2 regions of the Bacillus altaicus genome follow, and region 1 is predicted to be linked to the other one. Evidence: riboswitches for the same ligand, from Rfam matches in the RefSeq annotation. Region 1 holds a riboswitch; the other holds the start of a gene.
The links. Region 1 has a riboswitch for magnesium ahead of ACE38F_RS20005 (P-type ATPase actuator domain-containing protein). Riboswitches for the same ligand answer to the same signal wherever they lie in the genome.
Positions count from the first base shown of each region.

Region 1 (16,166 bases):
GGGCGTTTCCAAAATCTTGATAAAGAGAAGGAAACAATCGTATATTGTGGTTCTGGTGTTACAGCGTGTCCGAACATAGTTGCATTAAAATTAGCTGGTTTTCAAAATGTTAAATTGTATACCGGTAGCTGGAGTGATTGGATTTCTTATCCAGAAAATCAAATTGCAAAAGAAGAAGATTAATCACTTGCATGCAAAAATAATTTGTATTAAAATAAGGTCACAAGCAAGAGATTGCTTCAAAAATATTATATTTTACACATTGGAAACAATGTGATAATATAACGACAAGTAAATAATACATCCTGCGGTGTACGTAACTTATTTATGTCTAAAACCGATGTTAGTTTTACGGAAGCTCAATATTTAGTGACCATTATCAAGCCTTCCTTGTGGAGGAAGATATACGGTAACTGTGAGGGCATCCACCTGCGAGTAGCGGGTTTTTGGACATTTACGAGGAACGGCACTTGCGGGGGTCTTATTTCAACTAACATTATATAAAATTCCTACGGTGTACGTGGCTTGTGTATGTCTTAAACCAATAAGTATAATATGGAAGTTCAATATTTAAATGTAGATAGCAGGCCATCTTTTTAAGAAGGAAGTTACAAACATTTGTGAGAACATCCACCTGTGAGAGCAGGTTTATGGACATCTATAGATAACGGCATATGTGGGACTATATAAAAAACCTTACGTTTTATACGTAAGGTTTTTTTGTTGAATAAATATGCTCATGTTATCTCGATTTACCTGTAAAGTTTCCATAATAAATATAGCACTTGCGGTCTTCATCAATTTCTCTTGAATCTAGAGTGAATTCCAAATGTATTTCATCCCGTTGAATATATATAATATCTGAATGGAGAGAGGGTAAGATGTCCTCGTAATTCCACACATCTTTACTTTCTATTATAATTGAGCTTGCTTCCTTTAGTTCTCTAATTTCAAAACCTATGTGCGAGTATGTAGGATCTGAAGGATCGTTGAAAAAAACTTCTTTTTGTATATATAACACTGCTGTCCCGTCTGGATCTACTGAAGTTGCAGTAACGACATATGTATTTCCATCTTTTATAAAATATTCACAAGTCATGCGCGTGACAATTTCAGAATTAGAAATATTTGCGTAGTTCCATAAAGCCGGATACCCGTTAGTTTCATCATTGAGCCGATATTCCAATCGCATTTTATCCCTCTTCTTCCTTTTTCTTCTACTTTATCATGACATCTTATATAATAGAAATATAATTTAAAAAGGGGAGTGCAAAGGTGACAAAAACGAAATGGCTAGTAGGTGGTGTCCTGACATCTTTAATGACGGGCACTTTATTTGGCTGCGCGCAAGATATTCCCCCCGAACCGAATGATAATAGTTGCTCTGATTGGGATTGGGATGATGAACTTGGTGTTTGGCAGTGTGATGATAGTAGTTCAGGTTATCGTGGACATTACTTTTATGGTGGTAAATACTATCAAAATAAATCCACCTTCAAAAATTCATCAGCGTTTAAAACTTATCAATCTTCGGCCGAATTTAAAGGTGGAATTGGAAGCGGTTCAAAAGGTGGATTTGGAGGTTAAAATATGTCGCAATACATAAAGGAACGAAAAGGATTTTATTCGAATTATCCGCATTTCTGGTCGGATTTATATGAATGTGAGTATAGTTTGTTTCATGCTTTCCCAATAACAGAGCAAACGATGAAACAATTACAATTAGCAACTCAACGAATGGGGAAAATATTTTTTAAGACTGCTAGACTTCTTCGGGATTTATCTAATGAACAGCTTCTTGAACTTGGTTTTCCAGCTGCAAGCTTGCCTTTTATTAGACTGAAAGGAATGTATCCTGAATCTGTTATTTCACGATTTGATTTTGCTTTAACAGATGATAATCGTATTAAAATGCTTGAGTTTAATAGTGACACTCCAACTTTTATTGTGGAATGCTTTCAAATGAATGGAAAAGTTTGTGAAAAATTAGGCTATGATGATCCAAATGCAAATCAAGAGCGCTTACTTTCTTCCGGTATTACAAAAGCCGTAATGGAGTTTACAAAAGGAATGGAAGATCCAAATGTTGTTTTCACAGCTCATCATGAACATATAGAAGATTGGAATACGACTATGTATTTGAGTGGGCTATGTCATGTTGAAAATAAAGTGATGCCAATGACAGAACTTAGAATTACAGATGATGCTTTAGTAGATAGAGATGGTGTACCAATTGATGTTTTGTATCGCCAAACATATCCAATTGAAGACTTAATTGAAGATCAAGATCCAAAAACGGGGGATTTGGTGGGAGTAGAACTTTTGCAACTTGTAAAAGAAGGAAAGCTTTTTATTATAAATCCTTTGTCGGCCTTTTTACTTCAGCCGAAATCAATTCAATGTCTTATTTGGGGATTAGCAGAAGAAGGTGCTTTTTACACAAGTGAGGAGCAAAAGTGGATTAACGAATATATGCTTCCTACATATTTAGAGCCAGATTTATTTTTTGGGAAAAGTCCTTTCGTTCAAAAACCTTCGTTCGGTAGGGAAGGTGACACGATTACGATTCGTGATAAGGATACAAATATTATGATTCGAAATGCACATGAAACGTATAAATCATCACTTCCTATATTTCAGAAATATACAGAGCTTCCAGTTGTATTTTTGGAAACTGAAAAAGGAATTGAGAGGCTGTCGTACGTGTTTGGGGCATTTTTAATTGCTGGAAAAGCGAGCAGCATCGGTATACGTGCCGGAGAAAAAATTACGGGAAATGAATCGTATTATTTACCGGTAGGTATTAAGAAGGAGGAAAATAAATGATTAATTTTTTACTATATTTAGTAGTATCACTTGCACTTTTATGTATCGGTCTTTTTCTTATGGAAGTGACAACGAAAGTTAAGGAATTTAAGTTAATGGCTCAAGGGAATAAAGCGGTAAGCTATGTACTTGGAGGAAGACTACTTGGTCTTGCTATCGTTTTATATTCAACGGCTGCTAATTCTATTTCAATTCTTGATATGGTTTCATGGGGGGCTGTTGGGATATTAGCTCAAATTATTGTCTTTTATTTAGCGGAATGGCTTACACCACGTTTTAATATTAATAAAAGCCTTGAAGAAGATAATCAAGCAGTTGGTCTTTTCCTTATGTTTTTATCACTTTCCATCGGAATTGTAATTGCTGGTTGTGTAACATATTAAAACCCTTACATTTTAACGTAAGGGTTTTATTTTTCATGTGCTAATTTTTTGCAATATGTGTTCAATTAATTTATGTAGCCGAACGCTGAGCAGGATGCGTATTAGTGTACTAAACTCGAGATAGTTATTGTAATAAGGAAAAGTTTCCATACAAAGTGTTGACATCTATTTTAAATAAGAGTAACATTTTCTATGTAATTATAATAAGTCTCTGTTAGGTGAGGCTCCTGTATAGAGAAATGCTACTGCCCAAAAATGTCGAGAGACGCCAATGGGTCAACAGGAATGATCGAATTAAGGTTTTTCTTAACGTAGCTGGTAATGAACCTATGCTATACAGTGCTAAAACTCGGCGAGGGAGAGGTCCGTAGATTTCTAATTATATTATATTGGGAATCGCTTATTTGTGTATGCAATGACCTTTGCTCTCTTATGAGTAAGGGTCTTTTTTGTTAGCAAGCTATGAGTAATTTCATAGTATAGATTATAACTAAAAAATTAAGGAGGAGGTGAGGAGCATGTCAAATTCTGACTCGGTTCCGTTACCCATATACTTCAAATCAAAAATATATGATGTAGGCAGGAAACGACTTGTTCCTCCCTCTATATTTATCATAATGTAGCGTTTATTCGAGTATTTAAGCGCTAGACACTTTCACGGTAAAGTGGATAAATTGAGAAACAAAGCGTTTCTTCCTATGTTGTAAAGGAGGAGACGATAATATGTTATATGTAAATAAAAGTGTGGGTAACACTTCGTATAAATTAAGTAAAAAAGCAATGAAAGAACAAACAATGCTTCAAAAAAATAAAGATCTATTAATTGAAATCGCAACAAGAGATGTAAAATCTGTATTTGCGTATTTTAAAACAACAAGAGACGGACTATCTATGAAAGAGGCACAAAAACGTATTCAAGTATACGGCCGAAATGAATTAACTTCAAAAAGAGCGCGTATTGCGGAAGTAATGATGAAGCTAAGTGGAATGATCCCGGGTCTTTCAAAACAAAATGTGTGTGATGAATTACAATGTGAAACAGTTACTGTTTCTAGAGTAGAAGCTTCTAGCATAACAGGGCTAAATAATGAATTGAAAATGATGAAATTGCCAGTACAAGAGCTTGTACCTGGAGATATGATTTTTCTTTCAGAGGGCGATACAGTGCCAGCAGATGTACGTATTATTTATGCAAATGATTTATTAGTAAATGAATCTATGCTGACAGGAAACGATGCTAGTATTGAGAAATTTGAAAGTTGCTATCATCTTGAACGTAAACGATTTATTCCATTAAAACGGATGAAAGACTATAATCCACTTGAACTTGAAAATGTATGTTTCAAAGGTACGTATATTGTTGGGGGAAATGCAAAGGCTGTAGTTGTTTCGACAGGTAAAAATACGTATTCAGGAATACTTCATACTTGTTGCGGTAGAATGTCTTAATGTGTTAATGATGCCAAATATACAAAAACAATGTATAATAGAAAAAGTTGAATAAAAACGTAGAATGGTAATCTATATATAACCTTACGTGATAACGTGAGGTTATTATTTTTTGTTAGTAGGAGAGGAATTATGAAAAAAGTATTATTAGTTGATGGTATGGCACTATTATTTCGTGCTTTTTACGCAACAAGTGTACATGGACAATTTATGAAACGACAAGATGGTACCCCGACGAATGGGATTCATGGTTATATGAAGCATTTATTAACAGCAACACAAGCAATCGAACCAACGCACATTGTAACGTGCTGGGATATGGGAAGTACGACATTTAGAACGGAATCTTTCTCGAATTATAAAGCAAACCGTGCAGCACCGCCGGAAGAATTAATTCCGCAATTTGATTTAGTGCAAGAAATGACTGCGAAATTATCTATGCCTGTAATCGGTATGAAAGGTTATGAAGCGGATGATTGTATCGGTACGCTTGCAAAACAATATTGCAATGAAGCGGAAGTTTATATTTTGACAGGTGATACAGATTTACTTCAACTTGTTGATACGAATGTTACAGTTATGCTTCTTCGTAAAGGAATTGGAAATTACGAGTATTACACACCGGAAAAAATCATGGAAGAGAAAGGTGTAGAACCTTGGCAAATTGTTCATGCGAAAGCTTTCATGGGAGATACAAGTGATAATTATCCGGGTGTAAAAGGTATTGGTGAAAAAACAGCGTATAAGTTTATTCAAGAATACGGGACAGTATCGGCAGTACTAGAAAATATAGCATCATTAACGAAAGCGCAGCGCACAAAAATTGAAAGTGATTTAGAGAATTTAAATATCTCTTTACAATTAGCGCAAATTCATTGTGAAGTTCCAATTTCATGTTCGTTAGAAGAAGGGTTACACACAATGAACGAAGAAAAACTACGATTCGTTTGCGACGAAATGAATTGGGGAAGACCTGAAATATTAATTAATATGCTTTAAAGAGCATGGAAAGGTTGATCAAATATATTTTTGATTAACCTTTCTTTTTTTTGTTCACAAAGTTGTCAGAAAATAAACGGAATTTTCATATGAAGTTCAAATGGAATTCACAACAATCAACTATTATAAGGACACACAGATAAATCCTTATCCCGCATTAACGGGAGATAGGACTTCTATCTCAGTATTATAGCTGAATAAAGAGTGATGATGGAAGAGTAACTCCCTGTAAAAGCCCGATTGATGTAGGCTAATAATTAGTGAGGGTAAATCCTCTCATTGATTAAAGTTTCAAGTTATCTTTTATATAAACCATCCCCCAAGGAGGAAAATAAACATGCGAAAAAAAGTGAGAAAATCCTTTAAACAATTATTAATAGAAAATAAACAATCCCTACTAACTAATAAAGAGAATATGAAAGAAATTGAAGAACGGATTGAGAAACGACATGTAGCATATAGTGCTGCTAGCAATTGATAATTTTGTTTATGAAAAAAGCTTGTAGTTTGGATATTATCCGAACTACAAGCTTTTTCTTTTTTGATTAACGCCACCAAATCCAAGTCCAAAAGTAATTTCGTATATTTCGAGGAGTAATGCGTATGAAACGTTCACCGTCAAAGAAACAATTTAAATTTGGAAGTGTTTTATCTGGATTTTCTGGAATAAAGGTGACGTTGTTTTCGTTACTTGTAATGGTTACTGTGATTGGTGGATCGGTAGGAGAGACTTGAAGTTGTAAAGAAACGTTTGCCGTGTTTTTAAATTCATTATTAATAGGTGGACTTATCACTTGTACTGTGAATAACACGATAATTGTTTCGTTCGGTTCCAAATTAGTAGCGACTAGGAAACCGATATTCGGATTCGCTAGTGGAGAGCGTTCCCCATTAATGAAGACCGTACCGTTCATAAATTGTAAACCTGCTGGAATGGTGTCTTGTAATGAAATATTTGAAAGTGAAATCTCGGAAGTATTCGTAATACGCACTGTATAATCAAAATATTGGTTTAAATAAGCAGAGCTGACAGAAGCATTTTTTATCACTGCTGCCGTTATAAATTGAACTGGTATACGAACAATATTCGAATTAACAATGAAAGTAATAATCGGATCCTGTGGTGTCAATTGGAAAGCGGCTGTAACTGTTGCAGAATTAATAATTGTACTGTTTGAAGGAATAGAAGTTACGAGAACTTTAAATGTTATAGTTGCTATTCCATCTGCAGCCAAGGAACCAATATTAATACCAGTGTCTGGTCGAATATTTGGAACCGGAGTACCGTTAATTGTTACACTGTTTTCTATAAATGTTGTACCAGCTGGAATCATATCTAAAACGGAAGTACTTACTGTAGGAATTGGGGAATGGTTAAATATCTCTAATGTGAATGTAATAATATCTCCTATAACGACAGAAGATTTGTCAGCGTTTTTCTCAATGCGCACCATTGGATCAACGATCATTGTTGTAACGGTATTTGTTTGCTTTGTAATTGTAATAGGTGGTTCGGTTGGATCGACGATAAACGTATAGGAGATAGTAGCATCGTTATTGATAGCAGATTGAAGAGTCAAAGAAGATATTGTTATTTGGAACGTAATGACAACAGATTCATTAGGAGCAAGGTTTCCTAATGTAATACCGTTTTCGGGATTCGCATTAGGTTGATTGATTCCGTTAATCGTAACACTACCAGTAACGAAGGTTGTATCTACTGGTACAGTGTCTACAATAAGAAGATCGTCAATAGTCACATTGCCACTATTAGTAATTGTAATTGTATACGTTAAAGTTTGACTAGGTAATGCATTCGTGGCATTAACAGATTTTATGGCAACGACATTATCATTTTGGACAGTTGTTGTGACGGTATTTGTTGTAGTCGTATTTGTAACAGGTAAGTTATTTGGGTTGACTATATAGTTAAAAGTAGTAATTGCGTTGTTGTTTAGTTCATTTGGTGTTGGAATAGAAGTTACAGTTACTTGGAACGAAGCGATAGCGTCTCCACCTACAATTATAGTACCAATTGGTATGCCGCTTACTGGATTCACTCCCGGAAGAGTTTCTCCGTTTACAATGACGCTATTTTCTATAAACGTAGTACCTTGAGGAATAATATCTTGAATGATTACATCATTTGCTGCAACATTACCAGTTTGATTTAGTGTAATCGTATACGTTAACGTATCACCAACTGTTGCAAATGCAAGGTCTACAGTTTTATTGCTATTCAAATTCGCGTGATGAATTTCTGTTACGGCAGCTGATGAAATAATAGTTTCGGTAATAGGTGGCCTATCTGGTACCGTGTATTCATATTCAATTGTACTCGTGTTAGAGATTGGGTTTGTTTGCGGAATGGAAGTAACCCGGACTTGGAATAGAATAGTTGCTGTCGTATTAGGCGGAATGTTATCAATTGGTATACCGCTAAGTGGATTGTCATTTGGACGAGCGTTGCCATTCACAATAACACTATTCTCTATAAAGCTCGTATTTGCTGGAATGATATCTGTAACAATAATGTTTTCCACTTGTATATTCCCGTTATTTATGATGGAAATTGTATAAGGGATAATAGCTTGTAGGTCAGCATATTGGATAGGCGTTGTTTTTGTAGCAATTACATTAGCTGAAATAACTTCAGTGAAGGTAATATTACTAGTCGATATTTGTTCTTCCACATTTATTGTATAACGAGAAGTTGATTGATTTTGAACATGGCCGCTAGCTGGAAGAGCTACGACGGTAACAGAAAATGTGACTGGGATAGAAATGTCAGGAGCAATCGTTCCTACAAGTATACCGGCACTTGGATTGGCGTTAAGCTGAGGAATATTATTTACTAAAACACTACCGTCTATAAAGGTTGTTCCATTAGGAATATTGTCTGTAAATACAACAGCAGTAGCATCTGTATTCCCTGTATTCGTTAAAGTTGTTGTATAAGTTAAAATGTCACCAATCGTTACAGAAGTCAAATCAACAGTTTTAAGTGAAACGATATCAGCATCATTAATTTGAACGAAAGTAGTGTTGGAAGTAGTAGATTTTTGAATTGGTGCAAAGTCAGGGTTGAAAATAAAGTCGTAGACGATGTTTGCAGTATTAGGTGTTGGATTTACAGCTGGTAAATTCGTAACGGAAACTTGGAATGTTATTGTTGTCGATTGACCTGATGTGATATTAGGAATGGAAAAGCCGATATTCGGATCTGCTGCAGGAAGTACAGTATTGTTAACTATTACACTTCCTGGAATAAATACTGTTCCATCCGCTATAGTATCTGTAAAAAAGATGGAATTAGTTGTAGTGGATCCGTTATTTTGAATGAATACTGTATATTCAATGGTTTCATCAATATTAGCTAATACTGTATTAGCGGATTTTGTAGCGATAAGAATAGCATCAATAAATTGTATATTTGTAGTATTAGAAGAGGTCGTTTCTGAAATTGGTGGTAAGCTTGGATCCGGTTGATACTCATAGTGGATGACGGCGATATTATTAATGTTATTTTGAGAAGGTGTAGAGACTACATTTACCTGGAATGTAACGATAATCGTATTATTTGGAAGGATAATATCAAGGGTGATTCCGGTAATTGGACTTTCGTTAGGCCTTGGTATGCCATCTACAAGAATGCTATTTGGAACGAATGTGGTGCCAGCTTCAATCGCGTCAATTAGGAGAGTATTTGTAATAGGTACTGTACCAGCGTTTGTAACCGCGACTGTATATGTGATGATTTGACCGATGCGTGTAATGGATCTATTGGCGGATTTAATTGCACTAACATTTGCTGTCCGCACTTCCGTGTTTACTGCATTTGATAACGATCTACGCTGAATAATTGGAGAACTAGGGTCAATTTGGTATTCGTACGAAGTGTCTGAAATATTAATGACTGTATTGCCGGACGGTATACTTGTAAGTTGTACTTGGAATGAAATAGTGACTGTTTCATTTGGTTGTATCGTGCCGAGAGTTACTCCGTTTTCAGGATTCGCGCCAGGCTGAATCACATTATTTATTGATAAGCTATCTTCAATGAATATAGTACCTTCTGGAATGTTATCAATGAACACAGTATTGTTAGCTGGAACGGTTCCTATGTTTTGTAGTGTATTTGTGTAGGTAATATTTTGCCCAATTGCTACGAAAGTTACATCCGCGCTTTTGACAGAAATAATATTTGCATTTTGAAGTGATGTTGTAACAACGTTAGAATTTGCAGAGCGATTCACTGGTGGAGCTGTAGGAATACTTACATATTGGTAAGTTGCTGAAGATTGATTTACAATTTCGGTTTCATTAGGTGGATTATTTGTTTGCACTTGAAATAGTATCGTTTTGGAACTGTTTGCTGCAATCGTTCCAATTGGTATGCCGTTTTCTGGATTTACACCTGGCTGAAGGACACCGTTAATTGTGACACTATCGGGAACGAATGTAGTCCCAGCTGGAATAGAATCTGTGAAAATAATATTTATTGCGTCAACATTGCCGATATTTTTCACTTCAGAAATATAAAGTATAGTTCCACCAATATCTACAGTTATTGGATTGGATGTTTTTGTAATTGTCAATTGTGCTTGCACGAAATTTGTAATGACGATATTACTTGTAGATGTTTCAGTAATAGGCGGCTGGCTTGGATCTGGTTGAATTGTATATGTTGTATTGGATTGATTTGTAATCGATTCTTGCGAGAATGGATCGTTAATAAGAATTTGGAACGAAATAAGGTGAGTAGCGTTTGCTGCTAGGTTAGGCAAAGTAACACCTACATTTGGATTTGCACCAATTATAGCTGTTCCGTTAAGTGTAAAACTATTTTCTACGAATGTAGTCCCTTGGGGGATAGTATCTGAAAATATGAGATTAGTAGCTGGAATATTTCCGGTATTTTCTAGTGTTATCGTATAAGTCAAAATATCACCTGTTGTTGCTTGTTGTGCATTGACTGCTTTTAAAGAAAGAACATTCGCATCCGAAATTTGTGTGAAAGCTGGATTAGACGTAATTGTTCGAGAGATGATAGGAGCAGTTGGATCGGCGATAAAAGTATAGTCAATACGGGCTATATTAGAAATTGGATTCACGCTTGGAATGGATTGAACGATAACTTGGAATGTGACGGTGACAATTTCTGACGGCGCAACGGAGTTTAATGGTATTCCTACGTTTGGATTGGCACCTGGAACTGAAACGGCATTAATGGTCACGCTATTCGGAATAAATGCAGTTCCTTCTGGGACCAAATCTGTTAAAGTAACTGTATTTGCAGTTGTATTGCCGTTATTTTGAACGACTACTGTATAAGTGATTGTACCGTCAGTAGATTGTACGAGAGAATCTGTATTTTTAATTGCGGATAGCGATGCATCAACGACAGCTGTATTAACCGTATTAGATGAGGATGTTGCTGTAACTGGAGGTTGACTTGGATCGACAATATATGTGTAACTTGTAATGGCTTGATTTATAATCGCGCCTTGCGGTGGAATAGAACTTGCAAGAAATTGGAACGTAATAGTAGCAGAATCACCTGGTGCGATAATACCAACTGGAATACCGAGAGTTGGACTGGCATCTGGAAGTGAAATCCCGTTTAGCTTAACACTATTTGGAACAAATAATGCCCCTTCAGGAACTCCGTTAATGAGTAATACAGAATTTGCAGGGAAGTTTCCAGTATTCGTTAATGTTGCTGTATACGTAATTACATCTCCGATAGATACGATTGTTCGATTTGCTTCTAAAACAGTTGTAACAGTAGCGTTATTAATTTGTGTTGAAGCGCTATTAGAATTTATGGTGCCTGTAACAGGAGGAGCTGCCGGATCAACAATGAATGAGTATTGAATAGATGCAACGTTTGTAATTGGGTTTGAAGGCGGAGTAGATGTAACTATGACTTGGAAAGTAACAGGTAATGAACTGTCTGCGTTAACGGTTCCGATATTAACTCCGTTATTTGGATTTGCCCCTGGAATGGTACTTCCATTTACAGAAAAACTATTTTCAACAAAAGTCGTTCCAGCTGGAATAATGTCTGAGAAATTTAAATTTGTAGCGTTTGTATTTCCGTTATTTTGAATAAGCACAGTATAAGTGATTGTATCTCCGATGTTTGCAAAGGCTGTATTAGCAGTTTTTACGGCCGAAAGTATTGCTGAATTAATAGAAGTAACGAAGACGTTCGTTTCCACATTTCCAGGCTGAGCCTGTAATGAATTGCCTACGTTATATTGGAAGTTAACAAATCCTAAGTTTTGGAGTTCAGGTGTGAACGTTGTTGGGTTGCTTACAATTTGAACTTGGAATACAATTGTTACGATTTGATTTGGAGTTATTGTATTTATGCCAACACCATCAATGATAGAAGCGGATGTTAATGGAGTTCCATCAACAATAACTGATCCTGCAACAAATTGTGTCCATGTCGGTATAGGGTCTGAGAAAACAACATTGTTAGCGGGGATATTTCCTATATTCGTAATAGTCGTTGTATACGTAATTGTATCACCAATAGTTGCAAATGCTTTATCTCCTATTTTAATAGTGTTTAAAATAGCACTTTCAATTTGTGTTGAAACGCTATTAGAAGTAATGTTTTTTGAAACTGGAGGATTAGCTGGATTAACGATATGTTGAAAACTAACGCTAGCTTGATTGGTAATTGGATTTATAGGCGGAATTTCATTGGCATTAATATGAAATGCTACGATGACAGATTCGTTTGGCGCGATATCACCAATTGGAACGCCTGTAATTATGTTTGCATTTGGGATGCTAGTTCCGTTAAGTGTAAAACTATTCGGTTCAAAGGAAGTTCCGTCTGGAATAAGGTCGGTAAAAATAACATTCGTCGCACTAACATTTCCGCTATTTGTAATTGTAACGGTGTAGACGATATCCTGCCCAATATCTACCGTTGACACATTTGAATTTTTTTGTGCAGTAAGGATAGCGCTATTAATTTGTGTTGTCGTTGTATTAGATTGATTGGAAGTTGTAATAGGTGGTTGGCTAGGATCAACGACATAATGATATGTGGTAGAAGCGGAATTAGAAATTGGATTAAGTGTCGGAAGTGTAGTAACAGTTGCTTGGAATGTAACGATTGCCGTATTACCACCACTAATTGAACCAATATTTACACCAGTAGATAAATCAGCGTTTGGAATGGTTTGCCCATTAACTGTGAAACTGTTTGGAACGAAACTTAAATTACTATCAAGAATATCGATAATAGTTACATCAGTTGCAGCGACATTTCCTGTATTAGGAAGGTTAAGTGTAAATGTTATTGTATTACCAACATCCGCAAAAGTAAGATTTGCTGTTTTTGTGCTCAAAATATTTGCATTGTTTATTTGAAGAAGTGTAGTGTTGGAACTAGCTGTATTCGATACCGGTGGATTACCTGGATCAACAGTAAATTCATACGTCGTTGATGCTGTATTCGGTGCTGGATTAAAAGGTGGGATGCTGTTAACCGTAACTTGAAAGACGATACTATATATTTCATTTGGCGGAAGTGCTGCCAGTAATACACCTGTATTTGGATTCGCATTAGGTTGTAAAACGCCATCGACAGTTAATGTGTTAGGAACAAACGTGATTCCACTTTGTAATACATCTGTGAATACAATGTTAGCTGCATCCGTATTTCCTATATTCGCAATAGAAGTAGTGTAAAAAGCAGTTTGCCCGATATCTGCATAGGATACACTTTCGTTTTTCGTCATGGATAATATGGCTTCTCTAATTAGCGTTGAAACAGGGTTACTAATCGAAGTTTCTGCCTCAGGTGGTGAGACCAATTGATACGATGTCGATGAGAAATTTACAATTGGGTTTTCGGTTGGTAATGACGCCACGTTTACTTGGAATGAAACAGTTACTGTAGACCCAGCTGTTATAGGCCCAATATTTACACCGTTCGATGGGTCCGCACCACTTTGAGAAACCCCGTTAATAGAAAATGAGTTTGCAATAAATGTAGTTCCGCTCGGCATTGTATCTGAGAAAATAACATTTTGTGCGGATGAGTTTCCATTGTTTGTTAAAGTAACAGTATAGGTGAGTGTGTCTCCAACACGACTAAAGGATTTATCGACTTGTTTTAATGAAAGAATGGTAGCTGTGTTAATTGTAGTGAACACTGTGTTTGAAGTAACATTCCTTGAAACAATAGGGGCATTAGGGTCAGCGATAAATGTGTAAGAAGCACTAGCCGAATTGGCAATAGGATTTTGAACGGGAGTAGAAGTAGCGGTAACTTGAAATGCTATTGATATTGAGTTGTTAGGAGCTATTGCTCCAATCGTTATACCTGTATTAGGATTAAGACCAATTTGCGTGATGCCATCTATTGTAACGCTATCAGTAATAAATGTTGTACCATCTGGTATAAGGTCAGTGAAAGTAATATTAGTTGCGTTTGTATTACCACTATTCGTTAAAATTGTCGTATAGGTAATGGTATCACCTAGCGTTACAAGTGTTTGATCGACTGATTTAATCATCGTAATCATAGCATCTAATACAGGGTTTGTAACAATATTCGTTGAAGTAGAAGTTGTAGTAGGAGTTCCGCTTGGATCAACAGTATAAGAATATAAAATTGTGTCATTATCCATAATCGAGCTTGAAGGGGGAATAGAAATAACATTTACTTGGAAAGTAACGGTTACTGTCGCGCCAGGAGCGATATTTGGTAAATTTACTCCAAGTGCTGGTTGCGCACCAGGTTGCTGAACTCCATTTACTGTAACTGAATTTGGTATGAATGTAGTGCTAGCTGGAATAGCGCTTGTGAATGTTATATTCGTTGCTGCTGTATTCCCTGTATTTGTAATAGTAGTGGTATACGTAATCGTATCTCCAACTGAAACTATAGATTTATCAGCACTTTTTTGGGTTGTTAAAATTGCACTATTAATAGTTGTCGAAACCGCATTAGATACATTCGTTTGTGATACGGCAGGTTGGCTAGGATCGACCACATGTGCAAATTGTACAGAACTAAAATTAGAAATTGGATTTATACTTGGAATGTTTGTAACAAGTACGTTGAGAGTAATAATGGCCGTTCCACCTGGATTTATATTTTCAATCTGTATCCCGCTAGCTGGATTTCCAATTTGCTGTGTACCAGAATCGCTTGTAAGAGTCCCGGAAATAAATGTCGTTCCGTCAGGTAAAATATCTGTGAAAATTATATTTTGTGAAGTGACATTTCCAGGGTTATTTAATGTAATTGTATAAGAAATGGTATCGCCGATCGTTGCGAAATTTTTATCCGCGGATTTAACCGCTACAATTTCCCCGGAATTTATTTGTGTCGAAACAGAATTGGATGTTGTACTTCGTGAAACGAGTGGTAAATTAGGTCCTGTCATAAATTGGTAATTAATAGAAGCACCGTTTACAACCGGTGAGTTTGGTCCCCCAGGCCCAATTGTGAAAATTGGATTTGGAATACTAACTACTTGCACGCGGAAGGTGACGTTTATAAAATCTCCTGCAATAATATCTCCAATTGGTATCCCATTCGCTGGATTTACTCCAGGTAATAAAACCCCACCTACTCGAACGCTATCTTCTATAAATACTGTATTATTTGGAATCGGATCTGTAAAAATGATATTAGTAGCAGTCGTGTTCCCTATATTTTCTAATAAAACAGTATACGTTAAAAATGAATTTCCAGGTGCTACGTCAGAAAAGATACGATCCACACTTTTCGTTGCTTGAATGATTGCTTCATTTATTTGAACTAAGACCGGATTACTAGTAGCCGTTTCTGTAACAGGCGGCTCGGTAGGATCAATAATAATAGAGTATGTTGTGCTAGATTGGTTCATCGTAGGGTTTGAAGCTGGTATTGAACCGACAATGGCTTGGAAAGTAATGGTTGTCGTTCCTCCAACTGGAATTGGGTCTAAAGGAACCCCGTTATCTGGCCTAAATCCAAGTTGTGGGATGGTATTAATTTGTACGCTATCAGGCACGAATGAAAGTTCAGGTGGTAATATATCTATAAAAACAGGTGTGTTTGCAGTTGTATTTCCGCTATTGGTAAGGGTTGTTGTATACGTAATTGTATCTCCAACAGCAGCAAATGCACTACTCGCAGTTTTTGTTGCGATAACGGAAGCAGTATTTACTTGTGTAAAAGTTTTATTGGATTTAACTGTTCGTGAAACAGGTGGTTCATTAATATCTACAATAAAACTATATTGAACCGATGATTTATTAGGGATTGGATTAGGATTGGGAATCGTTGCAATGTTTACTTGAAAGCTGAGTATAACTGATGCATTTGAATTTATGTTACCGATATTGATACCATTTTGTGGATTTGCATTAGGAATGGTTGTTCCATTTACTGTAAAACTATTTGGAATAAACGTTGTGCCATCTGGAATTAAATCTGTAAAAATAACATTGTTTGCGGTAGTGTTACCGGAATTAGTAATGGTGGAA
Region 1 covers NZ_CM143394.1:3,870,347-3,886,512, reverse strand. The annotation lists gene ACE38F_RS20040 (sulfurtransferase) at 1-183, shown strand, start outside; RNA gene ssrS (6S RNA) at 300-482, shown strand; RNA gene ssrS (6S RNA) at 504-687, shown strand; gene ACE38F_RS20025 (hypothetical protein) at 743-1,192, opposite strand; gene ACE38F_RS20020 (hypothetical protein) at 1,276-1,587, shown strand; gene ACE38F_RS20015 (glutathionylspermidine synthase family protein) at 1,591-2,826, shown strand; gene ACE38F_RS20010 (DUF350 domain-containing protein) at 2,823-3,209, shown strand; M-box (ykoK) riboswitch at 3,413-3,578, shown strand; gene ACE38F_RS20005 (P-type ATPase actuator domain-containing protein) at 3,933-4,658, shown strand; gene ACE38F_RS20000 (5'-3' exonuclease) at 4,791-5,657, shown strand; gene ACE38F_RS19995 (FbpB family small basic protein) at 5,995-6,135, shown strand; gene ACE38F_RS19990 (DUF7507 domain-containing protein) at 6,203-16,166, opposite strand, start outside.

Region 2 (16,166 bases), 2.3 Mb from region 1:
TTCCCTTGTAATAAAGGCTCCTGCTTGTTCTTTTTTAAATATATAGCGAACTCAATTAAAGAAATGATTTCTTCTTGCGTCAATTCTTCTAACGTTAAAAGATCTTTCGTATTTAATTTCGGTACTTGTACAGTTGACATGAAATTTCCCCCTTATATTATTGATGCATTTTTTGTACAAACCACTTCTTTTATCATATATACTGCCTGTTCTAGCTCTTCATTCGTTACAATAAGTGGTGGTAATAGTCTTATAACATTAGGCCCTGCTTGTAATACGAGAAGTCCTGCTTTTTCTAATTGTTCTATGAAATTTGCAACCTCATGCTTACATTCGATTCCAATCATAAATCCCTTACCACGAATATTTTGAACACATTCAACGTGTCGTAATTCTTCTTGCAATTTCTTTAATACATACTCACCCTTTTCCTGTACTTCTTTTAAAAACGATTGTTCCTTAATGAATTGCAATACTTCTTTCGCTGCAGTCATAGCGATATAATTCCCACCGAAAGTTGAACCGTGTGACCCTGCATTAAAAGAAGAACCTAGTTCTTTCCGGCCAATCATCGCTCCAACTGGAATACCATTCCCAAGCGCCTTTGCGATGGTAACGATATCAGGACCTATTCCCATTTGTTCATAAGCGAATAGTGTTCCTGTTCTGCCTATTCCAGTTTGTACTTCATCTATAATAAAAAGAGCATTGTACTGATTACATAGTTTTTCAATTTCCTTCAAAAAGGATGGATCCGCTAATATTACTCCTCCTTCTCCTTGAACAACTTCTACCATTACCGCCGCAACTTCTTCATTCATTACTTCCTCTAATGCTTGTATATCGTTAAATGGTGTATGTAAAAAAGACGGAAGTAATGGACCGAATCCTTCTTTCACTTTATCTTGCCCTGTTGCACTCATCGTTCCAAATGTTCTCCCGTGAAAAGATTGTTCACATGTTACGACGAGAGATTTTCCAGTATGCTTACGTGCTAGCTTTAAAGCCGCTTCATTTGCCTCCGCCCCGCTATTACAAAAAAACACATAATCTAATGCTGTATCTTCTGTTAATAACGATGCGACCTCTTCTTGTAAGGAGTTCGTAAACAAATTAGATATATGCCATATGTTTCTAAGTTGCTTTTCTACTGCCTTTACAACAGTAGGATGACAATGTCCTAAGTTACATACGCCAATCCCCGACGTAAAATCTAAGTATTGCGTACCATTTTTATCAATGACTGTTGTTCCATTCCCCTTTACAAACTCAATGGTTCTCCTGCCATACGTTTGAAAAAGATGACTTGTCATATGATACTCACTCCTTTCGTTACCGTGGTTCCAACACACTTTCCTGTGACCTCGGCAAAATCCTTTGTACCATTTACGATACTAACCTTTTTCACTCCCATTTTTAACGATGTAAGTGCCGCCTGTACTTTCGGAATCATCCCGCCTGTAATGACACCTTGTTCTATAAAAGTAAGAATTTCATATTCATCCATTTTCTCTACCAATCTTCCTTCATGTAATACTCCATCTACGTCCGTTATAAAAATGAGTTCTTTTGCGGATAGTGCATATGCAATTCCAGCTGCAGCAGTATCTGCATTAATGTTATAAACTTCATTACCATTTATCCCGATTGGAGCAATAACAGGAATATAATTCATATCTATCAACCCTTTTAATAAGGCTGTTTCTACATAACTTACTTCTCCTACATATCCTATCTCTTCACCAACAGGTTGAACTTGAAGTAAATTACCGTCACATCCTGAAAGCCCCACCGCAAGTAAATTATGTTTTTGTAAATTCATTACGATTTTTTTATTCGTACTTCCGCATAGCACCATTTGAACAACATCCATAACCTCTTTCGGCGTTACTCGTAATCCATCTTTCTTTTCTATCTTGATATTAGAGTCTTCTAACTTGGCATCAATTTCTGGGCCACCGCCATGGACAATAACAACCTTATACTTATTTTGCAATTTCTTTATGCAATCAAAAAACACACTATTTAATCGATTCAACATGCTACCGCCACATTTAACTACAATATAATCACTCATCTTCTCTCTCCTTATGTACGATAACAAGCATTTATTTTCACATATTCATAACTTAAATCACAGCCCCAAGCTGATCCCGTTTCATCTCCTAAATGTAAACACGCATCAATTTTTATTTCATGTTCTTGTAATTTCTTTTTCATTTCCTCTTCGGAAAACATTTGAGGCTCACTATTTTTTAATACGGCGATAGATTGAAGAGTGATATCAATTGTGTTTGGGTTAATAGTTACTTCACTCTGTCCAATACTACTAATAATTCGTCCCCAATTTGGATCCTCACCGTATATCGCTGTTTTCACAAGACTTGAACCGACTATTTGTTTTGCAATTTTCTTTGCTTCTTCATTTGTTCTAGCCCCTAACACGTTTACTTCTATTAACTTCGTAGCACCTTCACCATCTTGTGCAATTTTTTTCGCTAAATCTTCACATACCTTTTGTAAAGCAAATACGAAAGTCTCCCAGTCTTCATGTTCCATATTCATCGTTTTCGTTTTTGATAATCCACTTGCCATAACGATGACCATATCATTTGTAGAAGTATCTCCGTCCACCGTAATTTGATTAAACGTATGATTCGTAATTTGTGATAGTGCTGTTTGCAATACTTCATGCTCTATATTTGCGTCTGTTGTAATAAAACTAAGCATCGTTGCCATATTCGGTTTGATCATCCCTGAACCTTTTGCGACCCCAGCAATTGTCACTGCTTCCCCATCAATTATCATCTCATAGCAAGTTTCTTTCGTTATAAGGTCTGTCGTTAAAATTGCTTCACAAAAAGAATGAGCTTCACTTACTTCCTTTGTTGGCACAAGAGATTCAATTCCCTTTCGAATGATATCCATCGGTAAAGGTACTCCAATTACACCTGTTGAAGCGACTGCGACGTACTTTTCTTTTACTCCAAAGTGTTCCGCTCCTAATGTTCGCATCTCATAAGCATCTTGCAATCCTTTCATGCCCGTACAAGCATTTGCATTTCCGCTATTTACAACAATTGCTTGTAATTTCCCTTCTGCTGCTATGCTATCCTTCGTTACTTGCAACGGTGCTGCTTGTATTTGATTTGTTGTATACACAGCGGCACATGATGCTGGCACCTCACAAACGATTGCACCCACATCCTTTTTCACCTTTTTCAGACCATTTGCAGTACCGATTGCCGAAAAGCCTTTCGGCGTAACAATTGAACCATTTGCTAATTTTGTAATAGACGATGTTTTAATCATAATTTCCCCCTTATGGATAAAGCGGCATATGCTGTAAACCCGTTGTCTCTTCTAGTCCCGCTAATAAATTTGCATTTTGAACTGCTTGCCCTGCTGCGCCTTTCATCATATTGTCTATCACAGAAACTACTGTAATTCTTTCTGTTCTTTCATCGTAAGCCATCCCAATATCACAATAATTTGAGCCTCTTACTTCTTTCGGACTCGGAAATTCCCCTTGAGAACGAATTCGAACGAAAGCTGAGTTGTGATACGTTTCTTCATACAACGTTTGAAGTTGCTGCATTTTGATTTCTTGTTTTACTTTCGCATAGAGTGTAACCATAATCCCTCTTGATATCGGTATTAAATGTGTACTAAATGTGATTGGCTTCGCTTTATCATTCCACTCTACAAGCATTTGCTCAATCTCTGGAACGTGCTGATGCTGATTTACTTTATAAATGTGAAGGTTATCATATAGCTCTGGAAAATGAGTCATTGTTGTTGGAGTTTTTCCTGCTCCAGATACACCTGACTTTGCATCAATGATAATCGAATCTTCTTCAATCATTCCGCTACGTACTAACGGCGCTATCGCTAATAATACGGCTGTTGCAAAACATCCTGGGTTTGCAATTAAATTTGCATTTTGAATCTCAGACCTTTTCCATTCACTTAATCCATATACTGCTTTCCTAAGGATTTTTGCTTCTGCAGCTGGCCGTTTATACCACATTTCATATGACGAAGGATCTATCATACGAAAGTCACCAGATAGGTCAATTACTTTTAAACCTACTGCCAATAATTTTGGTGTTAACTCTGCCGATACTCCCGCTGGGGTTGCTAAAAATACAATTTCAGCTTCCTTCTCTATTTTCTCCGCATCAATTTCTTGTAACGTATGGACAAGAACATTTCGAAAATGCGGGTATACATTTGTTATAAATTCACCAACTTGTGAAAAAGAATGGAGAGATGCTATCGAAAAATATGGATGTTGCTCTAATAACCGAATTAACTCAATACCTCCATATCCAGTTGCTCCAATAATTGCGACTTTCATAAGCTCCTCCTCATATCTATTCTTTAAATTAAGTTTGATTATAATGTTGCATAATTATAAAGTCAATTAAATATTTATAATTTTAAAAAACTTCAAAATATTAATCTCACTATAAAAGCAATATATACAAGTGGATTTTTATGCAAAAATAGTGCATAGTAGTATTTTCATTTCACTTCAAGTACAATAAAACAATACATGTATACATACAGGCGGGAAAAAACATGAATGAAAAATTAATTGAGAAAATGATTATAAAAAGTTTTCGGCAATATCAATGTAATCCTGTTTCAAAAGAGGATCAGGAAATGCTAATTAAACATATTCAAATGATAATTCATTTAAATACTGAAATTGATGTATACGAGGCTGTTGAGGATATCGTTTACGATTATGTGACTGGAAAATAAAAAATAGGAGATTTCCATATGGAAATCTCCTATTTTTTACTTAATGATTTGCCTGCAACGCGTTCAAATAAACCTGGGAATAATGCGTAGAGCTTTGGCCCCATTCCCATCCACTTCGGCAAGTTTACTTCACGTTTTTTCGTTTGCATCACCTTTACGATTTGTTCTGCTACATATGTTGGTTTTAACATGTAACGTCCCATATTTTTCACATATGTACCTGATTGATCGGCTATTTCAAAAAAGTTCGTATCTATCGGTCCTGGGTTAATTGCTGTTACATACACATTTGTGTTAGATAACTCCATACGCAAACTATTCGTAAATCCTAATACAGCGTGTTTTGTTGCTGCATAAGCACTCGACTTCGGAGTTGCAATTTTTCCAGCCAATGAAGCAATATTAATAATTTGTCCTTCGTTCCTTTTTACCATATAAGGTAATACCGCTTTCGTACAAGCTACTAATCCAAATACATTTACTTGAAACATATCCTTTACTTCATCCATTGACGCATCTTCAAACGTTTTAAAAATACCAAACCCAGCATTATTTACCAATATATCAATACGTCCTACTTCTTGTAATACCTTTGAAAAAACAGATTGTACTTTCGTTTCTTCACTTACATCTAATACATAGTAATAGCAAGGCGTATTATAAGTTTCTTTAATTTTGTCTGCTAATGCTTGTAGCTTCTCTTCTGTTCGAGCCATTAATACCGGAGTCGCCCCTTGCTCTGCAACCTGCATTGCAACTTGCTCTCCAATTCCACTAGAAGCACCTGTAATGACGATTACTTTTTCTTGTAAACGTCCCGTCATTGCTGTCACCTACTTTGCATAATAAATCAATTGTTGTGAAGATTCATCAATCATCACTTGTTGATTATATGCTAAAAAGTCTAATTGTCCAACAGTTTCTGAGATAGTAAGTGGCAATTGCTCTTTATATAATACCGGAAATAGTTTTACACATACTTCAAATGCTGTCATTGGCTTTTCCTTTAATAGTTCAAGCACTTTAAACGCACGTGTCTCTTGCTTTTGTAATCTTGTTTCAATAAGTTGTTTCATATTCAGAACATCTTCCCCATGCCCTGATAAAATACGTGAAATATTCATTTCACTTAAACGTTTTAACGTTTGATTGTACTGCAATAAAGGACGCGCTCTTTCTGTTTGCCCTTCATATGGTGGTTCTAATATTGGATTTGAAGAAATGTGACTAATGAGAGCATCCCCACCAATTAATATTCCATCAGATTCTCTATATAATGAAATATGAGTGGAAGCATGACCCGGGGTTTCAATCACTGTAAATCCAGGTAACGAATCTATACGATCTCCCTCTCTCACGGTATGTGTTAACGATCTATTACAAGAATATTTAAGTGTCTTCGTCGTCAATAACGCCTCATCATTCAGAAATGCTGCTGGAACGCCGAACTGCAAGGCTGTCTCTTTAAAAAATTCATGATACCTCTTTAAAAATTCAGCATTCTGTGTAATCCAAGGTTCATTCCAAGGATGTCCGATAATCTTTACTTTTTCAGAAAATGTATTTAAAAGTCCGCAATGATCCGCATGGTGATGCGTAATCACTACCGTTTCAATATCTTCTATCTTATACCCTAATGCACCTAATTGACTTTCTAGTGCCTTCTTTGCTTCTTCTGTATTTGTCCCTGTATCAATTAACGTTAATGTTTCTCCCTCAACTAAAAACACATTCACTGTCTCAACTGCAAATGGAACAGGAATCTCCATTCGATGAATCGCCGTCATGCTTAGCCCCCCCTGTCTTTTTCCGGTTCAAAATGAATACCTCTTCAGTTTACAACTTCCCTATAAATTTGTCATTATTTTCAGATAAAAAGAGGTGTTTTCCATAAAAAAACGAATGTATGTACATTTATAAGCATTTCTAACCAAATTCAAAGGAGGCACATCATGTCTATGCAAAACATTTCCTTTCTCGGTGCAGGCTCTATTGCCGAAGCGATTATTGGTGGTTTATTAAACGCAAATGTTGTTAAGGGAGAAAATGTAACTGTAAGTAATCGTTCTAACGAGACAAGATTACAGGAGTTACATAAAAAATACGGTGTCAAAGGTACACATAATAAAAAGGAGTTACTTGCTGATGCAAATATTCTTTTTCTAGCGATGAAGCCAAAAGATGTCGCAGAAGCGATTATTCCTCTTAAAGAATACATAAATAATGACGTGCTTATTATTTCGTTATTAGCAGGTGTTTCTACTCATTCAATTAGAAACCTACTTCAAAAAGACGTTCCGATTATTCGTGCAATGCCAAATACATCTGCGGCCATTTTAAAATCCGCTACTGCTATCTCACCTTCAGAACACACAACGGAGGAACATATTCGCATTGCAACATCGTTATTTGAAACGATTGGTCTCGTCTCTGTTGTAGAAGAAGAAGATATGCATGCTGTCACTGCATTATCCGGCAGTGGACCAGCTTATATTTATTATGTGGTAGAGGCAATGGAAGAGGCAGCAAAAAAAATTGGTTTAAAAGAAGATGTTGCAAAATCACTTATTCTTCAGACGATGATTGGTGCTGCTGAAATGCTAAAAGTAAGCGAAAAACACCCTTCTATTTTGCGAAAAGAAATTACTTCTCCTGGCGGAACTACCGAAGCAGGTATTGAAATATTACAGGAGCATAATTTTCAACAAGCATTAATCTCCTGTATTACACAAGCAACGAAACGATCACACGATCTTGGAAAAACATTAGAAAAAATAGCAGAAGAAAAATAAAAAACGGAGCTCAACTTTATTTGAGCTCCGTTTTTTATTTTAATCATATGATATGCTTTTAGTTATTGCTCTTACCAAAAATCTCTTCTTGCAGACGACGACCTGTTGGTGTTGCTGCAAGTCCACCTTCTGCTGTTTCACGAAGTGCTACTGGCATCGTTTGTCCAATTCTAAACATCGCCTCAATGACTTCATCACATGGAATTGTACTAGTTACACCAGCTAATGATAAATCAGCTGAAATCATGGCATTCGCAGCTCCTGCTGCATTACGTTTTACACAAGGTACTTCTACAAGCCCTGCAACAGGATCACATACTAAACCAAGCATATTCTTTAATGAAATCGCCATAGCTGTAGCTGCTTGATCTTGTGTTCCACCAGCCATCTCAACTGCTGCTGCTGCTGCCATTCCACTTGCTGAACCTACTTCAGCTTGGCAACCTCCTGCCGCGCCCGAAATACAAGCATTATTCGCAACAACCATACCGAAAGCTCCTGCTGTAAATAAAAATTCAATCATTTCTTCGCGTGTCGGCTGTAATTTTTCTTGCAGTGCAAAGAGTACACCTGGCACTGTTCCAGCAGATCCTGCTGTTGGTGTTGCACAAATGATTCCCATCGCCGCGTTTACTTCATTTGTTGCGACAGCTCTACTCACTGCGTCCAAAATTGTATCTCCAGATAAGCCTTTTCCACTCTTTAAATACGCTTGGACTTTCACAGCATCCCCGCCAGTTAAACCAGTCGGTGATTTTACACCACGAATACCTCGTTCTACTGCTTGTTCCATCACGACTAAGTTCTTTTCCATTCCAGCAATTACTTCTTCACGTGAGATACTTCTTGTTTCCATTTCACATTGAATCATAATTTCTGCGATTTTTACATTTTTCTCTTTAGCTTGCGCCACTAGTTCCGCTGCGTTCCGAAACATGGTGTTTCCCCCCTGCAATTAATCCATAATAGTTACTTGACAAATATTTTGTTGCCCATTTATTTCTGCGATTACTTCATCTGCTAATAATTCATCTGTTTCAATGACCATAAGCGCTCTTCTTCCTTTTTCTTTACGAGAAACACTCATTGTACTAATGTTAATCTCATGCTTAGCAAGGATTGAAGCTACAGCTGCGATAGCACCAAAGCGATCGTTATTTACAATAAGTAGTGCTGGACTCGTGCCTGTTAATTGAAGATCGAATCCGTTTAATTCTACTACTTCAATTTTACCGCCACCAATTGAGCAAGCAACAACTTCAATTTCCTCTTCACCTTTATACAGACGAATTTTCGCTGTATTTGGATGCGGAGCATTTGCATCTTCTTCAATGAATTCCACTTCAATCCCGCGTTCTTTTGCAATATCTAACGCACTTGGAATACGTAAATCATCTGTTTCAAATCCTAGTATTCCACCGATTAGCGCTACATCCGTACCGTGACCACGGTATGTTTTTGCAAATGAACCATATAATGAAATGCTAACTCTCTCTGGTTCATGACGAAACAGCTGACGAGCAACTTGCCCCATTCTTGCCGCGCCTGCTGTATGTGAACTTGATGGACCAATCATAACCGGACCAATAATATCAAACACTGAGCGATACTTCATCATAACTCCCCCTAAACCTCTATGAAAAAATTATTTACTATTCTATTAAGCTACCGAATCGGTTGCTGTTCCAGTCGTACCACGAATTTGTTCCGCTGTAAGAATTGGATAGTTTTTGAATAACAGTGAAGCAATATATCCTGAAATAATACCAGTTATAATAATAAATAAGAAACTTAGCATTACCTGCATTTAAAAATAATATAAGATAGTCCACAATAAAGCCTGGTAGCAATCCAAAGTTTAACACAGAACCCCTTACAAGCATAGCATAAACAAGTGAAACTCCCATTGCTTTCATACCTTTTGATATTTTAAAGCTAAAAAGTGAAAAAAGACTTAGTACAAATAATAGTAATATCCTTCCTATTATAATTTCCATGTTGCTCTCTCACGATTTAGTCAACTTCACTTGTTATGACAAATGGCTAAAACGCATGTAGCCTACAATAAAGTGAAACTTTAATCAGTGGGAGTTTTGTCCATCCCCCACTGATTATTAGCCCACACCAATCGGGCTTTTACGGGCAGTTATCTCCCACCTAACTTCCTCGCATTCGCCGAATTCTGAGGTGGGAGTCTTACTGTCCGCAAATAGCGGGATAAATTATAATCTGCCCTCATTATAGCTTGTTTTTAATAAAACGCTTACTTTTAATGAATTTTAAAAGTTCTGAATAAAAATCCATTTTTGCTACTTGTACCACTCGTATGTCGTCTGACTTATATAACAGTTTTTCTAAATAATCGGTATTATGTATTTTCATCCTATATCTTCACATCATTAAAACTTTCTGTGTCATCCTATATAAAAATAAAATGATAACAGTTTTATTTTTAATTTTTTTTAGAAATAAAAAAAATGGCAACCTATCGTCACCATTTTTTCACAACATTATTATCTTTCTACTGGAAATGATTTTAAATCCGTAGCTATTTCTGTATTAGAAAATAGCTCTCTTGCCTCTTTCAATAATTCCTTATATGTATCTCCTTGATAACGAGAACTAATATGAGTCAATATTAAGCGTTTTGCATTTGCCTGAAGTGCAATACTCGCAGCTTGCTTAGATGTGGAATGAAAATAATCATACGCTTGTTGTTCATCTTCTGCCGCAAAAGTCGCTTCATGAACAAGTACGTCAGCATCTTGCGCAAGCTCTCTACTCGCTTCGCAATATCGTGTATCGCCTAAAATTGTAATAACTCTTCCTTTTTGAGGCGGGCCAATAAAATCTTTTCCATTTAACACTGTGCCATTCTCTAATGCAACTACTTCACCATCTTTTAAGCGTTTAAAAACTGGACCAGGTTTCACACCCATTCCCAGTAACTTATCCACTAAAAGAGCTCCCTGTATATCTTTCTCTACAATTCGATATCCGAAGCATTCAATTCCATGTGATAACCTTTTTGTTTCTACACAAAATTCATTATCCTCAAACACAATACCTTCTTCCGTAATCTCAACGATTTCAAGTGGATATTTAACATGTGTCGTACTTACTAATAATGCCACTTCAATAAATTGTTTAATTCCTTTTGGTCCGTACACTGTTAATTTTGTTGTTCCACCTTGAAACGACCGGCTACCCAATAAACCCGGCAATCCAAAAATATGATCGCCATGTAAATGCGTAATAAATATTTTTTCAATGCGGCGTGGACGTACAGACGTATGTAGTATTTGATGTTGTGTCGCCTCGCCACAGTCAAATAACCAAGTCTGTCCTCGTTCTTCTAACAACTGCAAAGCAATTGCTGAAACATTCCTTCCTTTTGAAGGAACACCTGCACCAGTCCCTAAAAATACAAATTCCACTTTCTTTCCTCCAGCTCTTTATATAATCTATCTTTCATCTTACGGAATGTTATTTCAAATGGCAAATTGAATTTGCATAACCAATCATCTAGACAACTATATAACACGAACATTATACTTAAAAAATTTAGATATCGTTCGTATTTTGTGGTAAAATAATTGTACTACATTTTAAGGGAGCGTTTTATTATGAAAGAAGTATTTCGTTTACAAACTGATTTTTCATCTTCATTTGATCGCTGGGTAAGTTCTTTCGTTTCTGATCACCCAGCACAATTAGAATGGACGACTTTAAAAGAATTAATCCATGAATATACAACATCACATACAAATGAGACGTTACCAACATATATTTCTTCAGCTTTAACATATTACGCACAACGCGTTTCAACAACAAATAGCTCAGAGATTGTTATTTTTGAAAATGCTACAATCTCATAATCTATAGTAAAAAGCACTGTAATCAGTGCTTTTTATTTATATTTATTTAAGCATTTATTTCCCCATCATATTTACAATTAAACCCATCTTACTTCATACTATATATCCATCATAAACCTATTTAATTTTTTAAAAAAATAGACAAAAAAGATATTGACACTACAAATTTACAGTGCTAATATTCAACGTGTAATTGAATATGGTCTCTGTTAGGTGAGGCTCCTGTATAGAGAAACGCTGCTGCCCAAAAATGTCGAGAGACGCCAATGGGTCAACAGGAAAGGTCGGAATGAAGGCCTTTCTTAACGTAGCTGGTTTCAGTACCTATGCTATACAGTGCTAAAACTCAACGAGGGAGAGGTGCGTATGTTTTGTCATACACAAAAACTGTTTTTATCTATGTTTAATAACAGTCTTTGTTGTTGACTCTTTTTGACTACGAATTCAGACCTTTACTCGTTTTGAGTAAAGGTCTTTTTTTATGTCTTATGCACCTTACTATGAAACAAACATAGCATATTCAGAAACTACTAATTGTACGGAGGTGAGGAGCAGTGGCGAGTGATGATTCGGCCCAGATACCCATATGTTTTACCCTTATATTTCATCATGTAGGTAGGAAAGAAGCTGTTCCTCCCAATTTTAAATAGTCGAGTAACAGATTGTTTCCTCCTTCATGAAAAAGGAGGAACTACCAATGTTAAATTTACAAAGACAAGAAACAAAGCATGCTTACAATCAAGATAACATGAATACAAATAACGAATTGCTAGTAGAAGTTGCAACACAGGATGTAAACTCTGCGTTAAAACTTCTAGGAACAACAAAAGATGGACTCTCTAAACAAGAAGCGTCTCATAGACTTTCTTTATACGGTCCGAATGAAATTGCTCATAATAAAACACTGCCATGGTATATTCAATTTCTGCTGGCATTTAAAAATCCATTTATTTTTGTTTTGTTAGCTCTTGGAGCACTCTCTTTTTTCACAGATGACATACAAGGAACAATTGTCGTAACTGTAATGGTACTGCTAAGTACAACTATTCGTTTTTTTCAAGAATTTCGTTCTCAAAAAGCTGCAGATAAGTTAAAAGCTATGGTTCGCACAACTGCAAGCGTCTCTAGAATAAATGGATTTATACACGAAACAAAAAGCGTAACGAATTTAAATCGTAATCATACAACGGAAATTCCAATTGAAGAACTTGTACCTGGTGATATCATTTCACTTTCAGCCGGTGATATCGTTCCAGCTGATGTGCGTATCTTATCAGCTAAAGATTTATTTGTTAATCAGTCTTCATTAACAGGCGAGGCACTTCCGGTTGAAAAATACGAAAACTGCTACCATACGGAAAATAAACATATATTACCGAAAAACTTGAAAACAAATTACAATCCGCTCGATATGGAAAACCTTTGCTTCATGGGTACAAATATTGTTAGCGGCAGCGCAAAAGCTGTTGTTGTTTCAACTAGTACGGATACGTATTTCGGCTCTTTAGCAAAAAAAGTGATTGGAAAACGTACAGAAACAAGCTTCGATAAAGGAGTAAACAAAGTAAGCTGGCTCTTAATCACATTCATGCTTATTATGGCACCTATTGTCCTTCTCATTAATGGATTCACAAAAGGCGACTGGCAAGAAGCTTTCTTCTTTGCTATTGCTGTTGCAGTTGGTCTTACACCTGAAATGCTACCAATGATTGTAACTGCTAATTTAGCTAAAGGTGCCGTTAACATGTCTAAACAAAAAGTAATTGTAAAACAGCTAAACTCTATTCAAAACTTAGGTGCTATGAACATTCTTTGCACAGATAAGACTGGAACTTTAACAGAAGATAAAGTTGTCCTAGTTCGTCATTTAGATCCTAACGGAAATGAATGCGATCGTGTATTACACTTTGCCTATTTAAATAGCTTCTATCAAACGGGATTGAAAAATTTAATAGATAAAGCTGTTATTGAACATACAGAGGAGAACCATAAATTTGATCCATCAGCTTTTCAAAAGCTAGATGAAATTCCATTCGATTTCGCGCGGCGTCGTATGTCTGTCATCGTAAAAGATATTTCAGGTGAACATACAATGGTTTGTAAAGGTGCCGTAGAAGAAATTTTATCAATTTGTAATTACACTGAAGTTGATGGGCAAATTGTCCCTCTCACTGAAGAAATGAGAGCAAATGTAAAACATCTTAGCGAAACTTTAAATAGTGAAGGAATGCGTGTCATAGCTGTAGCATACAAGAAAGATAACAAACCCTATCATAAAGCATATACAGTACAAGATGAATCAGCTATGATCCTTACTGGGTATATCGGCTTTTTAGATCCACCTAAACCATCTGCTGCTTCTGCAATTCAAGCATTGCAAAAACACGGCGTACAAGTGAAAATCTTAACTGGTGATAACGAAATTGTTACAAGAAAGGTTTGTAAAGACGTTGGATTAAATATAGGAGAGCCTGTCCTCGGTTACGAAATCGATTCTTTACCAGATAAAGCATTAGCAAAACTGGCAGAAGAAACAACAGTGTTCGCAAAACTAAATCCAATGCAAAAATCTCGTATTATTCACGTATTACAAGGTAATGGTCATACTGTAGGTTACATGGGCGATGGCATTAACGATGCCGTGGCATTACGTGAAGCTGACGTTGGAATATCTGTTGATACCGCTACCGATATCGCAAAAGAATCTTCCGATATTATTTTACTCGAAAAAAGTTTAACTATATTAGAAGCAGGTATTTTAGAGGGACGTACTACGTTCGGCAATATTTTAAAATATATCAAAATGACGGCGAGCTCTAACTTCGGAAATGTATTTAGTGTATTAGTAGCAAGTGCTTTCATTCCATTTTTACCGATGCTTGCAATTCATCTATTAATTCAAAACTTACTTTACGATATTTCACAACTTTCAATTCCATGGGATAAAATGGATAAAGAATTTTTAGAGAAGCCTAGAAAATGGGATACTGCAAACTTACGTAACTTCATTATTTGCATCGGTCCAATTAGCTCTATATTCGACATTATCACATACGTTGTCATGTGGAATGTATTCGGTGCAAATACACCCGGAGAACAATCGTTATTCCAATCTGGTTGGTTTGTCGTTGGGTTACTAACTCAAACATTAATTGTCCATATGATTAGAACACAGAAAATTCCGTTCATTAAAAGTACCGCATCAATACCAGTTCTCTTATTAACCGCTTGTATTATGGCAATTGGAATTTATATTCCGTTCTCACCACTTGGTGCAGCAGTTGGTTTACAAGCGTTACCACTAAGCTACTTCCCGTGGCTCATAGGAATATTATTAGGCTATGCTTTCTTAACACAATTCCTGAAAAAACTTTATATTAAAAAGTTTCATAGCTGGTTGTAAAAATGAGAATGAGTGGGGATTCCCCTCTCATTCTTTAAAAAATATAACATGCACTTATATGTATGGAGGTGACCATGATGGTATGGTATGACATTGTATTAAGATTATTGATCGCAATCATTGTAGGAGCTTGCATCGGAATGGAAAGACAATGGAGACATCGAATGGCTGGTTTGCGGACAAATGCTCTCGTATCACTTGGCGCCTGTATATTTGTTTTATTATCCGTCATGCTTGATCATGATGCTAGTCCATCACGCATCGCCGCTCAAGTTGTTAGTGGTATTGGCTTTTTAGGAGGCGGTGTTATTATTCGTGACGGTTTTAGTATTAGAGGGTTAAATACAGCAGCAACTTTATGGTGCGCAGCTGCTGTTGGTACTCTTACAGGTGCTGGCTTCCTCGTTGCAGCTATGCTAGGGGCAGCTAGCGTTTTACTAGCAAATATACTACTCCGCCCAATCGCTCTATTTATGAATAATAAATCAAAAGAAGATTTCCCTGAACAAACAAACTACTTACTTTCTCTTACCTGTTCGGAAGAAAATGAAGCGCATATTCGTTTTCTTCTCATGCACATGGTAAGTTCAGAAGGTATCGGTTTAAAAGAATTGTACAGTGAAGACGTTGATTCTAACCAAAAAGTATGTATACAGGCTACTTTACATTGCAATACAAATGCAGCTGTCTTAATTGAAAAAATAGTAAGTAGAATGCTTTTAGAATCTGGTGTTACTGCCGCGGGGTGGAAGACTTCTTTAGATTTAGAAGCGAGTTAAATATAAAAGGTAGCATGATATTTACTACTTCATGACACCTTCTACATAAACTTATTTTCTAACTTTTGTTGAAACGATTTTTCTTGTTTACGTAATAACTGGCTACCACGTTGTAAGAGTGGTGTTCCATACTTCTCATTAATTTGATCAATGACAGCAAGTAGCGGCTCTTCTTTCGCATCTTCTTCAAATGAAAACAAATCTAACTGTTTCACCGATTCTGTCTTCCACTCTAATTCAGTAGCTGTAACACCTAACAGACGAACAGAATCACCATCCCAGTGTTGCTTCCATAAACGGGATGCCGCTTGAAAAATAACCCGTTCTTCCCATATTGCATTTTTCAATTGTTTACTCCGTGTTACTGTGCGGCGATCATGGTATTTAATCATAATTTGAATGTTATAACTAACGAGAGTTCGTTTTTGTAGCCTTTTGCTTACTGATTTCGATAATCTTTCTAACATATCAAGTAATTCTTTTTCTTCGTCCATATCCTTTGAGAAAGTCATCGAATTTCCAACGCTTTTATGTTGTCCCATTT
Region 2 covers NZ_CM143394.1:1,554,387-1,570,552, reverse strand. The annotation lists gene argF (ornithine carbamoyltransferase) at 1-140, opposite strand, end outside; gene ACE38F_RS08305 (acetylornithine transaminase) at 153-1,313, opposite strand; gene argB (acetylglutamate kinase) at 1,310-2,077, opposite strand; gene argJ (bifunctional glutamate N-acetyltransferase/amino-acid acetyltransferase ArgJ) at 2,089-3,312, opposite strand; gene argC (N-acetyl-gamma-glutamyl-phosphate reductase) at 3,323-4,360, opposite strand; gene ACE38F_RS08285 (YqzH family protein) at 4,585-4,770, shown strand; gene ACE38F_RS08280 (SDR family oxidoreductase) at 4,800-5,594, opposite strand; gene ACE38F_RS08275 (MBL fold metallo-hydrolase) at 5,604-6,557, opposite strand; gene proI (pyrroline-5-carboxylate reductase ProI) at 6,723-7,562, shown strand; gene sdaAA (L-serine ammonia-lyase, iron-sulfur-dependent, subunit alpha) at 7,621-8,499, opposite strand; gene sdaAB (L-serine ammonia-lyase, iron-sulfur-dependent subunit beta) at 8,518-9,177, opposite strand; gene ACE38F_RS08255 (hypothetical protein) at 9,223-9,360, opposite strand; gene rnz (ribonuclease Z) at 10,076-10,999, opposite strand; gene ACE38F_RS08245 (DUF3932 family protein) at 11,189-11,440, shown strand; M-box (ykoK) riboswitch at 11,639-11,806, shown strand; gene mgtA (magnesium-translocating P-type ATPase) at 12,138-14,843, shown strand; gene ACE38F_RS08235 (MgtC/SapB family protein) at 14,921-15,622, shown strand; gene ACE38F_RS08230 (DNA polymerase IV) at 15,664-16,166, opposite strand, start outside.
Region 2: another riboswitch for magnesium. It lies ahead of mgtA (magnesium-translocating P-type ATPase); the one in region 1 lies ahead of ACE38F_RS20005 (P-type ATPase actuator domain-containing protein).